2 regions of the Pseudomonas sp. REB1044 genome follow, and region 2 is predicted to be linked to the other one. Evidence: riboswitches for the same ligand, from Rfam matches in the RefSeq annotation. Region 2 holds a riboswitch; the other holds the start of a gene.
The links. A riboswitch is a leader RNA that binds a small molecule or an ion and turns the genes downstream of it on or off. The one in region 2 is predicted to bind cobalamin.
Positions count from the first base shown of each region.

Region 1: it holds a riboswitch for cobalamin, as region 2 does, so the genes downstream of both, GKC70_RS11490 (CbtB-domain containing protein) here and cobO (cob(I)yrinic acid a,c-diamide adenosyltransferase) in region 2, are expected to answer to the same signal.

Region 1 covers NZ_CP046139.1:2,530,960-2,538,382, reverse strand. The annotation lists gene GKC70_RS11515 (hypothetical protein) at 1-94, shown strand, start outside; gene GKC70_RS11510 (TraX family protein) at 110-880, opposite strand; partial or broken gene GKC70_RS11505 (metal-dependent hydrolase) at 829-1,916, opposite strand; gene GKC70_RS11500 (alpha/beta hydrolase) at 2,109-2,993, shown strand; gene GKC70_RS11495 (hypothetical protein) at 3,007-3,738, opposite strand; cobalamin riboswitch at 3,899-4,116, shown strand; gene GKC70_RS11490 (CbtB-domain containing protein) at 4,213-4,398, shown strand; gene GKC70_RS11485 (CbtA family protein) at 4,409-5,101, shown strand; gene GKC70_RS11480 (cobalamin biosynthesis protein) at 5,101-5,493, shown strand; gene cobM (precorrin-4 C(11)-methyltransferase) at 5,522-6,274, shown strand; gene GKC70_RS11470 (response regulator transcription factor) at 6,528-7,142, shown strand; partial or broken gene GKC70_RS11465 (transporter substrate-binding domain-containing protein) at 7,153-7,423, shown strand, end outside.
Region 2 covers NZ_CP046139.1:1,417,659-1,425,081, forward strand. The annotation lists gene GKC70_RS06630 (FAD binding domain-containing protein) at 1-620, opposite strand, end outside; gene GKC70_RS06635 (VOC family protein) at 648-1,103, opposite strand; gene GKC70_RS06640 (alkene reductase) at 1,175-2,287, opposite strand; gene hda (DnaA regulatory inactivator Hda) at 2,645-3,349, shown strand; gene GKC70_RS06650 (C40 family peptidase) at 3,471-4,112, shown strand; gene GKC70_RS06655 (C40 family peptidase) at 4,248-4,787, shown strand; gene GKC70_RS06660 (hypothetical protein) at 4,825-5,403, opposite strand; cobalamin riboswitch at 5,542-5,758, shown strand; gene cobO (cob(I)yrinic acid a,c-diamide adenosyltransferase) at 5,946-6,515, shown strand; gene GKC70_RS06670 (cobyrinate a,c-diamide synthase) at 6,512-7,423, shown strand, end outside.

The DNA of each region.
Region 1 (7,423 bases), 1.1 Mb from region 2:
CGTCGACGACCCCGACGCGGCACCTAACCTCACCGACGATGATCAGGAAAAGCATCCCACCGTGCCACGTGTCGACCCTGACTCGGGCGCCTGAGCCCAACGCCTACCGTCACCCGGTGCCGGACACACGCATGATCAGCACCGCCTTGATCACCAGCAGATGCAACGGATAGAACCCGTAGGCCCAACGTCCTACAGGGCTGATGCGCCAGCGGTTGCACGCAAGCATTCGCCACCCAAGGGGAATCGCCAAGGCAGCGCTGGCCATTACCATCCATGTGAAGGGCTGTGCCAGATGCGAGGCCAGCCAACTGTTGGTCATGTTGCCGGCGATGGCCAACACCATCGGCAACACGAATCCCACCCGCAGTCCGTTCCACAGCAACAGGCAACCGGCGGGCAGTAACACGCCCGGCAGCCCGTACATCAACCGATCACGGGTTAGCCATGCCACTAGCACCGCCGAAACTGCTGCCAGCCGCGCCAGCCGTTGTGGATGATGCACACCCCATGCGCAGAGCAGGCCCAAGGTCAGCGTCGGCATCACGCTGAAAGTCGTTGTTCCCGTGTCCAGCCAGCGATAAGGCGGCTCCGAGAGCATGCAGAACGCCAGCATCCAAGCCAGGTAGCGCGCATGGGTCGAGCGGTACAACTGCCCCGATGGCACGCGCATCACATGGCAGGCGATCACTAGACAGAACAACGGGAACGCCAGCCGACCGGTGACGAACAGATCGACGGCCTCGGGCCACAGGTAACGCAGGTGATCGGCGACCATGCTGAGGATGGCCACCCACTTGACCAGGTCGAGCCCGGCCGAGCGACCGTTCAGCGAGACACCCCGGACGCTGCCGCAGGCGCCATCGCCCGTGCCGTCCACGCCTGCAACGGCAGCGGCGGGTGCTGGTCGAAGATGCGCCGCCCGATCAGCGCCAGATCACCGCCGTTGAACATCGAAGTGCCATTGTCGCGCCAGCGCGACGGCGTTTCGACCTGCCACTGACCTTGTGCGTCGCGACGGGCCATGGCGAAGCGGAAATTGTAATTACCGGGAATCCCCATGCGCAGGTCGGTGACTACCAGCGTACTGCCGACCACGTCGTAGCGCAGCCAGTCATCGGTAAACCAGCGCAGACGCGTGTACAACGGGTCGTCCTGCAACACCTTGGCCAGTGGCGTATTCAACGACAGGTATTGCATCTCCGGCGGCTCGCGGTCGAACAAACTGCTCACCCTTCGTAATAGCCGTCGTCCTCAGTCTTGGCCAGGACTCGCCAGAGCAGGTTGTTGAACGCCATCGGCATGGCGCGAACTTCGCGCGGCGCCACGCCTTGCGCCTGCAAGGCCTGTTCGAAGCGCCGTTCGACGGTCATGCGCCCGGCCAGTCCAAAACCCAGGTACGCCGTGCTGAAGATCAACGCCGCCGTCATCAAACCCCGGGCTCTGCGCCCTGGCCCGCGCCAGAAGGCGTAAGCCACGGCCATCAGCAAGGGCAAGGTGTAGATCGGGTCGATGATGAACACGGCGGCCCAGCTCAGCGGCGTCAGTGTCAGCGGCCAGAACAACTGGGTGCCGTAGACCGTGAAGGCGTCCAGCAGCGGATGAGTGACCAGCACCAGCCAGAACGCCACGAACAGTCGCGGCCAGCGGTAGCCTGCGTCTGGCCTGCGGCGCCGACCGATGCAGGCCACCAGCCAGGCGAGCAGCAAGGCCACCCCAGTGAGGACGAAGATCGAATGGGAAAAACCGCGGTGATAGGTCATCTGCGACACCGGATCGGCGTAGTGGATCACCACATCCAGGTCCGGCACAGTGGCCAATGCCGCGCCATAGACCAGCGCACGGCGCCCCTGCAGACGGCCGAGTAAGGTGCCCTGCAGCGCCGCGCCCAATACAGCTTGGGTAATCGAGTCCACGATCAGCGTTCCATTGACAGTATCGGAGAAAGCTAACCCTCCTACGCCACTGCGAGCAAGGACCGGCCTGGCTGTTGTGCCGTGAGCGACACAGCTTGTAACCCTGTCGCCGAACCGCTCGGGGAAAATTTCCTACAGCCAGCAGCGAGGTTCTGCTAAAACGCTTCGGTGCCTTGTCCTGCGACCTTATTCATGACCGCCACCCTGTTCTCTCATCTCAAACGCCGCTGGTTCACCTGGCTGGCCGTGGCCCTGCTGGTGATCGGCCTGCCAACGGGCTGCGCCGTGCTGCAACATAAAGAGCGTGAGCTGGTGTTTCGTATCGAACCCGGTCAAGCCAGCTGGTTCCATGGCCTGCCGGCTGGCGTACAGGAGCTGGACTTGCGTGCGCGCAGCTTCACCCAGGGGCAGAGCCTGCATGCCTGGTGGTGGCCTGCCAAACGCGCGGATGCACCGGCGATCCTTTATCTGCATGGCGTACGCTGGAACCTGACCGGCCAGTTGTTCCGCATCCAGCAACTGCATGCCATGGGTTACTCGGTACTGGCGGTGGACTACCGCGGCTTCGGCCAGAGCCGGGGCGGCCTGCCGTCGGAAACCACGGTCTACGAAGACGCGCGCATCGCCTGGGACCGCTTTGCCCAACTGCAGCCGGTGCCGGGCAAGCGCTTGATCTTCGGCCACTCGCTCGGTGGCGCCGTGGCGGTTGAACTGGCCTCCGAACTTTCCCGGCAGGCCCGCAGCGACGGCACGCCAGTGCCCGCACGCGGCCTCATTCTGGAATCGACCTTTACGACACTTGGCGACGTCGCCGCTGCCGTGGCCAATACCAGCCTGCCGGTGCGCTGGTTGCTGTCGCAGAAGTTCGACTCGCTGGGCAAGATCGGCGAAGTCGGCCTGCCCGTGCTGCTGGTGCATGGCCTGGACGATCGCTACGTGCCGCCGCGCTTCAGCCAGGCCCTGTTCGACGCCGCCCAGGAGCCCAAGGCTCTGCTGCTGGTGCCCGGCGCGACCCACAATAACAGCATGAGCCTGGCGGGCCAGCGCTATCGGCGCGCCATCGAAGCTTTGCTGTAGGGCCGCCGGCGGCTCATTGCACGGGCAGGAAGTTCATCAGCAACAGGCTTTGGGCGTAGTTCAGGCCAATGCGCCGATAGCGCTCGTCGAGCATCTGCGCCAGCAGGTCCAGGCGCGCGACGATCTTGCCGAACTCCACGGCGAAACTCAGGTTGCTGCCCTCCTCGGAAATCTCGTTGGAGAACAACAGCAGCACGCCGTTGGCGTCCTGGCGTTGGCTGAGCATCCAGGTAGCCTTCTCGATGTTGCGCGCGGCGTTGTTGACGAACAATGGATCGATGGCGTCGGTCATGTAGAACTCGGTGCGCCCGCCATGGGCGGTCACCAGCATGCTGCCGATGGCATAGATGAAGGCGCCCACCCGGTCACCGCGAAACTCGGGGCTCAAGGCATAGCTCAGGGCCGCCAGGTCACGGCGTTGGCCCAGTTGCGCCAGCGGCTGGCGCTGCTCGATGGCTTGGCGGATCTGCCGCTCGGCGGTGGCAGCGTCCAGGTAGCCGGACTGACGCCACTGGTTGGGGTTGCGCAGGTACAGCTTGTTCATCAGCAGATAGAGGCTCTGCAGGTTGTCGCGCATCGACAGGGTCGCCATGCGGTCGACGCTGGTCTGGAACAGTTCGCTGGGATGGCCATTGCCCAACTGGGTGAAGACATCCTGACCCTCCTGGCGAGTACACGCGCACAGGGTGATCAACGTGCCCACCAGCAACAGGCGAGCGCCATGACGAAGAGCAGGAACAGGCATCGGCACCGTGGTCCGGGTCAGCGGCCAAGCCGGGAATCGGCGCAGCCAGGCCCTGCATAGAGCCTGCAAATGTAAAAAAGTGCGACGCCTGTGCACAAAGCCCGTCCATGGCGAGGGTATTTGGTAACAAGAATTGACGGCGCGCGCATGACCGTGATCTGCTTACACCCTTACGTCGGGTGCCCCTTGCAGGGGTGAAACGGGAAACCGGTGCGTCGAGGCCCATTCCAGGGTTCGATCAGTCCGGTGCTGCCCCCGCAACGGTAAGCGAGCGAGCGTCTGATCCACTGTGTCCAAGGCATGGGAAGGTGACGCTGCTGTTGGAGGCCTTGCTTCTGCTCGCCAGCCCGGAGACCGGCCCGACGCTCAGTCATCACACCCCGCGGTGGGCGGGCGCTGTTGCCGATTCCTGGACGTTGTCGCTCCGGGCTCGCCGCGCTTGCTGTCGCCATGAAAAAAGCAGAGGAATGCGTCATGTCCGTCACCAGCGCCAAACACAGCATTGCCACGCCCGTCAGTCTCAGCCAACGCCTGGTGGTCGCCATCGGTGCCAGTCTGCTGGGCCTGTGCCTGGTCTACTTCGCCGGGTTCTCACACCTGGAGGCCGTGCATAACGCGGCCCACGACACCCGCCACAGCGCCGCCTTCCCTTGCCATTGAGGGTCCAGCGATGATTACGCGTATTGCCCGCACCGCAGGCTTCAGTGGCCTGCTCGCTGCCCTGCTGCTGACCCTGCTACAGAGCTTCTGGGTGGCCCCGTTGATTCTTCAGGCCGAAACCTACGAAAGCGCAGCCCCGGCCGAACAGCATGAGCACGCTGCAGGCCAAGCCGTGGCTGCCCATGAGCACGACAGCGAAGCCTGGTCTCCGGAAGATGGCTGGCAGCGTGTGTTATCGACCACCGGCGGCAACCTGGTGGTGGCGGTCGGGTTCGCCTTGATCCTCGCCGCGTTGTACAGCCTGCGCGAGCCGGGACGCGTCAGCACGGGTGCCCTGTGGGGCCTGGGCGGCTTCGCAGTGTTCTGCCTGGCACCGACGCTGGGCCTGCCGCCGGAGCTGCCGGGCACGGCCGCTGCCGACCTGGGCCAGCGCCAGACCTGGTGGATCGGCACCGCAGCGGCCACAGCCGTGGGCCTGGCCCTGTTGGTGTTTGCCCGGCATTGGTTGGTCAAGGTACTGGGCGCCGCGCTGCTGGTCGTTCCCCACCTGATCGGTGCCCCTCAGCCCGAGGTACACGAGAGCCTGGCGCCCGAAGCACTCGAAGCGCAATTCAAAGTGGCCTCCTGGTTGACCAACGCGGCGTTCTGGATTGCGTTGGGCCTGCTCAGCGCCTGGCTCTACCGTCGTTCCGCTCAGGCCTGATGAGCGCGCTGTACGCAGGCTTCGGTTGCCGCCGAGGGTGCTCTGTCGAGGTGCTGGAGCACCTGCTACGGCGCAGCCTCGCGGCCCACGGCCTGGCCATCACGGCCGTGCGCGGAATCGCCAGTATTGCGTTGAAGGCCGATGAGCCGGGTCTGAGCGCGCTGTCACGGCGCCTGGCCCTGCCTCTGGTGTGCTACGACGCGCAACAACTGCGGCCCTTCCTGAACCAGCTCAGCCACCGCTCAGAAATATCCCACAAAACCACGGGCTGCTGGGGCGTCGCCGAAAGCGCGGCACTGGCACTGGCCGGCGGTCAGGGGGATCAGCCGCGCCTGCGCATTTCCCGCCAAGTGTTCGCTAACGCTACCCTGGCAATTGCCTGCAACGGCTAGCACTGCTTCTCCTACCCAAGGAAGTCTCATGACGGTCTACTTCATCGGGGCCGGCCCCGGCGATCCCGAGCTGATCACGGTCAAGGGCCAGCGCCTGATCCGCCAATGTCCGGTGATCATCTACGCGGGATCCCTGGTACCGGCAGCGGTGCTCGAGGGCCATAGCGCTCGCACCGTACTCAATAGCGCCGAACTGCATCTGCAGCAGATCGTCGACGCCATGCACGATGCCCACCAGCAAGGCCTGGACGTGGCTCGCGTGCACAGTGGCGACCCGAGCCTATATGGGGCGATCGGTGAGCAGATACGCCATCTGCGCGAACTGGGGATCGACTACCAGATCATCCCGGGCGTCACCGCCACGGCCGCCAGCGCCGCCTTGCTCGGCTGCGAGCTGACGCTGCCGGATGTGGCGCAGACGGTAATCCTCACCCGTTACGCCGATGCCTCGCCCATGCCCGCTGGCGAGCAGTTGGCTGACCTGGCACGCCATCGCAGCACGCTGGCGATCCACCTGGGAGTGCGTCACCTGCCGAAGATCGTCGCCGAACTGCTGCCGTATTACGGCGCCGATTGCCCGGTTGCCGTGGTCCACCGGGCCACTTGGCCGGATCAGGACTGGGTGCGCGGCACACTCGCCGATATTGTCGAGGGTGTGGCAGCGAAGGGTTTTCGGCGTACCGCGCTGATTCTGGTCGGCCATGTCCTGGGCGATGCACCGTTCTCTGAATCGGCGCTCTACCGGGCAGGCCACGCCCACCTCTACCGGCCGCTCAGTTGACCGGGCGCCTTCCCTGTCTAGGCCGCGTCCTACACGCTCGCGATAGCGCTCGCCGCGAGCGTCATCTCAATCCCACATCCTCAGCCGCTTTTGTAGGGAATATCTACATCCTGTGGCGGCTTTTTCCACACGCCTATACTCGCCATTATCAAAGCGTTCTGATGGACGTATCGTGCGCGCAGCCAGATTGGCCCTACAGACGCATTCCTGGGTAATGCCAGGAACGAACATAAATTCTTACAGGAGCTTGCCCATGACCACCGTACTGATGGTCGATGATCACCCAACCGTCCGCCTGGCCGTGCGCATTCTGCTCGAGCGCGAACGCTTCGAGGTGGTCGGCGAATCCGGAAACGGGATCGAGGCCGTGCAAATGGCGCGTCAGCTCTCACCCAAGGTGGTGATCCTCGATATCGGTCTGCCGGGGCTGGACGGCATGGAGGTGATCAAGCGCCTGCAGATGCTGGAGCCGGCGCCGAAGATCATGGTCCTGACCGGGCAATCTTCCGAGCTGTACGTACGCCGCTGCCTGGATGCCGGCATCGCGGCCTTCGTCAACAAAGACGAAGACCTCGACGCCCTGCTGTTCGCGCTCAAGGCCTTGGTCAAGGGTTATTCGACGTTTCCGCAGATGTCGGTCAACAGCAACACACTTGAGTCGGAGACGGTGCGCCTGAACAGTCTGTCGAACCGCGAGATGGAAGTGCTGCGCCGGCTTTCACGCGGGGAGAACAACAAGTACATCGGCACCGCCATGAACCTCAGTGCCAAGACCATCAGCACCTACCGTGGCCGCATCGGCGATAAGCTCAAGACCGAGTCGCTGGTGGAAATGGTCGATCTGGCCAAACGCAACAACATCACCTGAGCCCGCGCCCATGACGCCCTGGCTGCGCAGACTGTTGCTGATACTGACGCTCACAGTGTCGGCAGCCGCCGTGGCGGACAGCCAGCCGCGTCAACTGCTGGCCCGCTCGCTCAGTGCCAGCCCAGCGCTGGTATTGAGTCAGGACGATCGGCAATGGCTCGATGAGCGCAAGGTGCTGGTGCTGGGTAGCTCCCAGCCCGACTATCCACCGTTTGAAATCAACATCAGCCCGCAGGACTACGAAGGCCTGAGCGCCGACTATGCCGGTCTGATCGGCGAGC
Region 2 (7,423 bases):
AGGATTTGCTCGTGCGGTGGCAGGCAGAAGGCGAAGCGGTCGAACAGCGCTTGGCGCGTGGTGTCCGAAAGGTCCTGTTCCTCGACCAGGCCGCGCCAGGCGACATAGCCGGCATACTGCAACTGAGCCTCGGGCATCAGTTGTTGGCGGATTCGCGAGCGCAGTCCGTCAGCAGCGACCACCAGATCAGCCTCATGGACGCTGTTGTCATCGAGGATCACCCGCGCCCGGTCCGGTAAGTGCTGGACTGCACGTACGCTGCGTCCGGTCAGGTAGTGCTCGGCCGGCAGCGCCTGGTGCAGTACGTGGTACATCCTGCTCCAGGCCGTGAGTAGTTGCGGTAGCTCGTGTTCGGCCTCCACGGTGCCATCCTGGTGCAAGGTGACGCGGGTCGATACTCGTACCCCAAGGTCGTCGTCTACTTTCACGCCGGCCTTGAGCAGCCCATCGAGTAGTTGCGGATGGGTCACGATCCCCGCGCCGCGGCCTGTCAGGGCATCGGCTACACGCTCGAACACTTGCACTTGCCAGCCGTTGCGCAGCAGCAGATTGGCGGTGAACAGGCCGCCGAGTGAGCCGCCGACGATGATTGCGCGACGGGATGCTGAAGTCGTGTTCATGGGTATTTCTCCTTGGCGTTGAGCGGATCAGCGAGGCGTGTCGAGGCCGGCGGCTATAGCTTCGCTGGCTGGGAAGTTGAGTTCGAGGGTCACGCCGGAGGGGTCTTCGACGAACAGTTGATGCAGACCCAGGCTGGGAACCAGACGATCGCGCCAACGGTGACCGGCTGCCTTCAGTCGCTGGTGGAAGCCCTGCAGGTCGGTGGCCAGGAAGGCGATATGGTCCAGGGTTCCGGTACCTTCTGCCTGATCGCTTGCTCCGCCTAGATAGTCCAACAGACCGTGTGGATTGTCGGCGTCGATACCGATGATGTGCACCACGCCGAATTGCTGTTCGTCGTCCCCCAGGTACAGCCATACGCCTGGAAAATCGAACGGCGGGCGATAGCCCTCGCGCAGCCCCATCACGTCGATGTAGAACCGTCTGGAGGCTTGGAGGTCGGTGGTGCGAATCGAATAGTGAGCCAGTGTGTGCAAGGCCATGACGGGTGTCTCCGAAAAGGGCGCCGACCGCTGCAGTTACCTGAATCGGCAAGCGTTGGCGTGTAGCGGGTTCAGGGGTGGAAGGGATAGTCGGTGTAGCCGCAGGCGTCGCCGCCGAAGAATGACTCTGGGCTAGGTGCGTTCAAGGCGAGTCCCTCGCGGATGCGCCGTGGCAGATCAGGGTTGGCCAGGAACGCCCGGCCGAAGGCGATCATGTCGGCGCGCCCGCTGGCCAAAGCCTGCTCGGCGCTTTGCGGGTCATAACCGCCGGCGACGATAAGTGTCCCCAGCCATGACTCGCGCATGAGTGACATCATGTTGTCCCAGGCAGGGTCGTGCTCCTCTGCCCGGGTAGTTCCCACTACGGCGGGCTCTACCAGATGCAGGTAGGCCAGCGGCCAGCGGTTGAGTTGACGCGCGGCGTAGGTGAAGGTGGCTTCGGGCGTTTCGTCGCCCATGCCCATGAAACGCCCCATGGGCGTCATGCGTACGCCGACCCGCTCGGCGCCAATCTCGCCAACGACCGCCTCGACGACCTCTAGCAGAAGCCGCACGCGCGAAACGATGCTGCCGCCATAGCGGTCATTGCGCTGATTGCTGCTGCTATTGATGAACTGGTCGAGCAGGTAGCCGTTACCGGCATGGATCTCTACGCCGTCCATTCCGGCACGCAAGGCATTGCGTGCGGCGACGCGATAGTCGTGGATGATGGCGGCGATCTCCTCGATCGTCAGTTCGCGTGGCACGGGAATCTCGGCCCAGGTTCCATTGCCGTTGGCGTCGAGGATGAATGTCTGGCCGGGCACCGGTAGGGCGCTGGGACCAACCGGACGGCCGTTGTACGGTTGAAAGCAGGGATGGGACACGCGCCCCACATGCCAGAGCTGCATGAAGATCAGCCCCTGCTCCTGGTGAACGGCTTGGCTCACCGCACGCCAGCAGTGGACCTGCTTTTCTGTGTAGATGCCCGGGGTCCAGGCATAGCCCTGGCCCTGCTGCGAAATTTGCGTGGCTTCGGTGATGAGTAGCGCCGCACTGGCTCGCTGACGATAGTACTCAACGTTGAGTGGGCCTGGCGCCGCTGTGTGTCGATCAGCCCGGGAGCGCGTGAGCGGGGCCATGGCGATGCGGTGGGGGAGCGTGAACGGGCCAAGTTGCAAAGGGCGTAATAGATGCTGGGTCACGGTAGCGATCTCTGGGGTGTCACAGCAGGGATTTGCCCGAATCCGCGAGCGCAGACCGAGCGCTTTTTATGACTCCACGCTAATTGAATGCAGGTTTACTGATAATCCAGGTATTGGGCTAAGAATCTTTGCGTTTTTTGCGTAGAATGTCGGCCTGCTTATTGCGTGAGCGCTTGGCCGTGGCGGATTCAAAGACCGTCGCGATAAGGCTAAAACCGCTACTGGGACCAAAACCCAGCCAAGTCTCTGATTTGGCAGGCTCTATTTCCTTGCCCGATTGTGCCGCCCGTCCGCCAGGTATAGACTTTGCACACTTTCACCAAAGGTCCCCTTTGGTCCTCGCGACCGCCAGCCAGCATGAAACCGATCCAGTTGCCCCTGGGTGTGCGCCTGCGCGATGACGCCACCTTCATCAACTATTATCCGGGCGCCAATGCCGCAGCATTGGGCTATGTCGAGCGGCTGTGCGAAGCGGACGCCGGCTGGACCGAGAGTCTCATCTATCTGTGGGGCAAGCAGGGGGCAGGGCGCACGCACCTTTTGCAGGCTGCCACTCACCGCTTCCAGCAACTCGGCGAGCCGGCGGTGTACCTGCCGCTGGCGCAATTGCTCGAGCGTGGCGTGGAGTTGCTCGATCACCTGGAGCAGTACGAGTTGGTGTGCATCGACGACCTGCATGTGATCGCCGGCAAGGCCGATTGGGAAGAGGCGATGTTCCACCTGTTCAATCGCTTGCGCGACAGCGGCAGGCGTCTTTTGCTGGCGGCTTCCAGTTCGCCGCGCGAGCTGCCGATCAAACTGGCCGATCTCAAATCGCGACTCACCTTGGCGCTGGTGTTCCAGATGCGCGCCTTGTCCGACGAAGACAAGCTGCGCGCTCTGCAATTGCGTGCCTCGCGGCGCGGTCTGCACCTGACTGACGAAGTCGGACACTTCATTCTGACCCGTGGCACGCGCAGCATGAGTGCGTTGTTCGATCTGCTCGAACGTCTCGATCAGGCCTCCTTGCAGGCCCAGCGCAAGCTGACCATCCCCTTCCTTAAAGAGACGCTTGGCTGGTAGTTCTAGAGGTCGCCGACGCCTTAGAACACAGAAGTCACATTTTCTTCGATAAAATTTGCAAATGATTCCGATAGAAGGCATAGTTTCCCCCTTCCAACGGATTCCAGACACGGTCGTGCCCATGCTGAAGCGCTTCGCACCCCTCGTGCCCCTCGCACTCGTGACCCTGCTTTTTGGCTGCGCGGCCCAAGGCCCAGTTTCCCAGCCCCAGGATCGCCCCTCGGTGACCGCGCAGAGCGCGGCCAAAGCCAAGGCTTCGCACTCGTCGGTGTTCGACGAGGAAGACCTGGCCACCGAAGAAGACCTCCAGGCCTTTTCCCGCAATAGCAAACCCTACGAGCTCCCGGTGCTGGCTGACAGCATTCTCGAGCGTGGCATGGCGCTGATCGGCACCCGCTATCGCTTCGGTGGCACTTCGGAGCAGTCCGGTTTCGATTGCAGCGGCTTCATCGGCTACCTGTTCCGCGAAGAGGCGGGCATGAACCTGCCGCGCTCCACCCGCGAGATGATCAACGTTGACGCCCCTAAAGTGGCGCGCAACAAGCTCAAGCCAGGCGACCTGCTGTTCTTCAGCACCAATGGCCGTGGCCGTGTCAGCCACGCTGGCATCTACCTGGGCGACAACCAGTTCATCCACTCCAGCAGCCGCCGCAGCGGTGGCGTGCGCATCGACAGCCTCGGTGATCGCTACTGGAGCAAAACCTTCCTCGAAGCCAAGCGCGCCTTGGCCATGGCACCGACCACCACGTTGTCACGAAACTAATAGCATTTTGCTGTACTCTCAACACGGCGACTGGCTGAAAAGCGAGTCGCCGTGCGCATTTACGAATAGCGTCTAATCTAAATTCTCAACTCTTTCATCGGCTGCGGCCGATCGGTTTCAGACAGGTTCTGACCCATGGCGATCATGACGCGCTTCGCATTCCTCTCGATGGTGGCTCTGCTCGCCGCCTGTTCCAGCCGTGCTCCCACTCCGCCACCCGCCGTCAAGCCGCCGGTGGTCTTCGTCGATCAACCGTCCTCTTCGCCTGTGGCCGACGATGTGCTGATCCGTGCCATCGGTCTGGTGGGCACACCCTACCGCTGGGGCGGCAATACCCCGGACTCGGGCTTCGATTGCAGTGGTCTGATCGGCTATGTGTATCGCGATGCGGCAAACATCAGCCTGCCGCGTTCGACCCGCGAGATGATCGTCATGCGCGCGCCGACTGTGAACATCAACGCGCTGCAGTCGGGCGATCTGGTGTTCTTCGCCACCGCGGGCGGTTCCCGGGTGAGCCATGCCGGCATCTATGTGGGCGAGGGGCGGTTCGTGCATGCGCCGTCCAGCGGTGGCACCGTGCGCCTGGACTACCTGTCCAACAGCTACTGGTCCAGGGCCTACCTGCAGGCCAAACGAGTGCTCAATCCCTCGGGCCATCTGGCACAGAATCCCTAGCGGGCGGACGTGGGGCCGCTGACCGGCCCCTAGTGCTTCACGCCTGCTTGATCAACACCGCCACACCCGGGTGATACTGCCCTGCTTCGTTGTGCAGCTTGCGATAAGCGTAAGGGAAGTACCAGGCGATGGCGCAGGCCGTGTGCTTGCTCAGGTCGTCGACCATGTCCTGCAACTCTTCCGGGCTGGCATGCTGGCCGGCCTTCCACGGACTGATGAACAGAGCCCCCGCCTTGAACTGGCTGGGGTAGACCGACAGGCGCGCCAGTGCGGCGGTTTCTTGCAGGGCGGTGGCGAGGTCCAGTCGGGCGATCTTTGGCCAACGCTGCGCGGTAATCAAATGCAGGGATTGTTCGGCATCGGCGATGCACAGGTCGCAACGTCCCTCGCGGTCACCTTCGTCACGTTGTTTCTTGCCCTGATACTGCTGCAGCGTGACACGCTCGGCCTGCCAGGCGGCAGCGGCCAGCAGGCCGGCATTGGCCTGGGCGCCATGCCAGTAGGGGGCGTCGCTTTCACCGTGGATCTGATTGAAGCGGTCGATGCATTCGACCCAGCGCTCGAATACCGGTCGCAGGAACTCCAGGTGCGGGTTGTGGATGATCAAGCCTTGCATGACGCGTTCTCCTTTTATTTATGATCGCGTTCAGCCGATTGATGGCTATGTGATATCACTTCCTTGTTCTTCAGACAAGCGCCCTGAAGAGTCGTTCGCCATCCGTGTTCAATTGACGCTCCCGGTGCAACCCTCTAACCTTCGCCGCGTGTTTCAGGTGCTCTGCGGACAGCCTCCGGCAGAGTGAAACTGGGAAGCCGGTGGGCGCCGCAGGGCGCGAGTCCGGCGCTGCCCCCGCAACGGTAGGTGAGTCAAGGCCGCGCATGGCCACTGGGCAGAGTCCGGGAAGGCGCGCGGTTTCGGGCCAGAGCCCAACTCATGAGCCCGGAGACCGGCCTGTCACTGCCAACGGCATCACGGAGGGTGATGCGCGCGGTCCCGTGGTCTGTCCGCGGCCATTGCGTGCTCCCGTCTGCGCCTGCCTGCCTTGATTACCTGTCGCTGCCTGGTGCCCACCCGCGAGTGCCCGACCGGCGCGTCGACAGCTTGCGGAGTACCCACATGAGCGAATCCCCGAACGCGACGAACGCCACCTGGCGCGCATGCAGCGCAAGAAGGCGGTGATCGACGAACGCATCGCCAACTCCCCCAACGAATGCGGCCTGCTGCTGGTGCTCACCGGCAACGGCAAGGGCAAGAGCAGTTCGGCGTTCGGCATGCTCGCCCGTGCCATGGGCCACGGCATGCAGTGCGGTGTTGTGCAGTTCATTAAGGGCCGTAACAGCACCGGCGAAGAGCTGTTCTTCCGGCGGTTCCCCGAGCAGGTGCGTTATCACGTGATGGGTGAGGGCTTCACTTGGGAAACCCAAGACCGTCAGCGTGACATCGCTGCCGCCGAAGCCGCCTGGGAGGTGTCACGCGCGCTGCTGCAAGACCCTGGCGTGCAGTTCGTGGTGCTCGATGAACTCAACATCGCCCTCAAGCACGGCTATCTGGAGCTGGATCAGGTCCTGTCCGATATCCAGGCACGGCCACCGATGCAGCATGTCATCGTCACCGGCCGCGGCGCCAAGCCGGAAATGATCGAACTGGCCGATACCGTCACCGAGATGGGTATGCTCAAGCACGCCTTCCAGGCCGGAATCCGCGCGCAAAAGGGCGTCGAGCTGTGACCTCAGGCACTCGGCAATGCCCGGCGGTGCTGATCGCAGCCCCTGCCTCCGGCCAGGGCAAGACCACCGTCACCGCCGCCCTGGCGCGTCTGCATCGCAACCTTGGACGCCGGGTTCGAGTGTTCAAGTGCGGGCCTGACTTTCTTGATCCTATGATCCACGAGCGGGCCAGCGGCGCGCCGGTGTACCAGTTGGACATGTGGATGATCGGCGAGGCCGAAAGCCGTCGCCTGTTGTGGGAGGCGGCTGCCGATGCCGACCTGATCCTGATCGAAGGTGTGATGGGCCTGTTCGACGGCACGCCCTCGAGCGCCGATCTGGCGCGGCATTTCGGCGTGCCGGTGCTGGCGGTGATCGACGGCACTGCCATGGCCCAGACCTTTGGCGCCCTGGCCTTGGGTCTGGCGCGCTATCAGCCCGACCTGCCGTTTGCCGGCGTGTTGGCCAACCGCGTAGGCAGCCTGCGCCACGCGCAACTGCTCGAAGGCAGCCTGACCGAAGGCCTGCGTTGGTACGGTGGGCTTTCCCGCGAGCGCGGCATCGAGCTGCCCAGCCGTCATCTGGGGCTGGTCCAGGCCAGCGAGCTGAACGACCTGGACGCACGCCTGGATGCCGCTGCCGAGGCGTTGGGCGCCAGTTGCGATGCAGCCCTGCCGCCACCGGTGAGTTTCGTCAAACCGCCAGCCCAGCGGCGGCAGGCCAGCTTGGCCGGCGTGCGCATCGGCGTGGCCCGCGACGAGGCTTTCGCCTTCCTCTATGGCGCCAACCTTGATTTACTGCGCGACCAGGGCGCCGAACTGGTGTTCTTTTCGCCGCTGCATGATAGCCAGTTGCCGGTGGTCGACAGTCTGTATCTGCCGGGTGGCTACCCCGAGCTCCATCACCTTGCCCTGGCGGCCAACACGCCG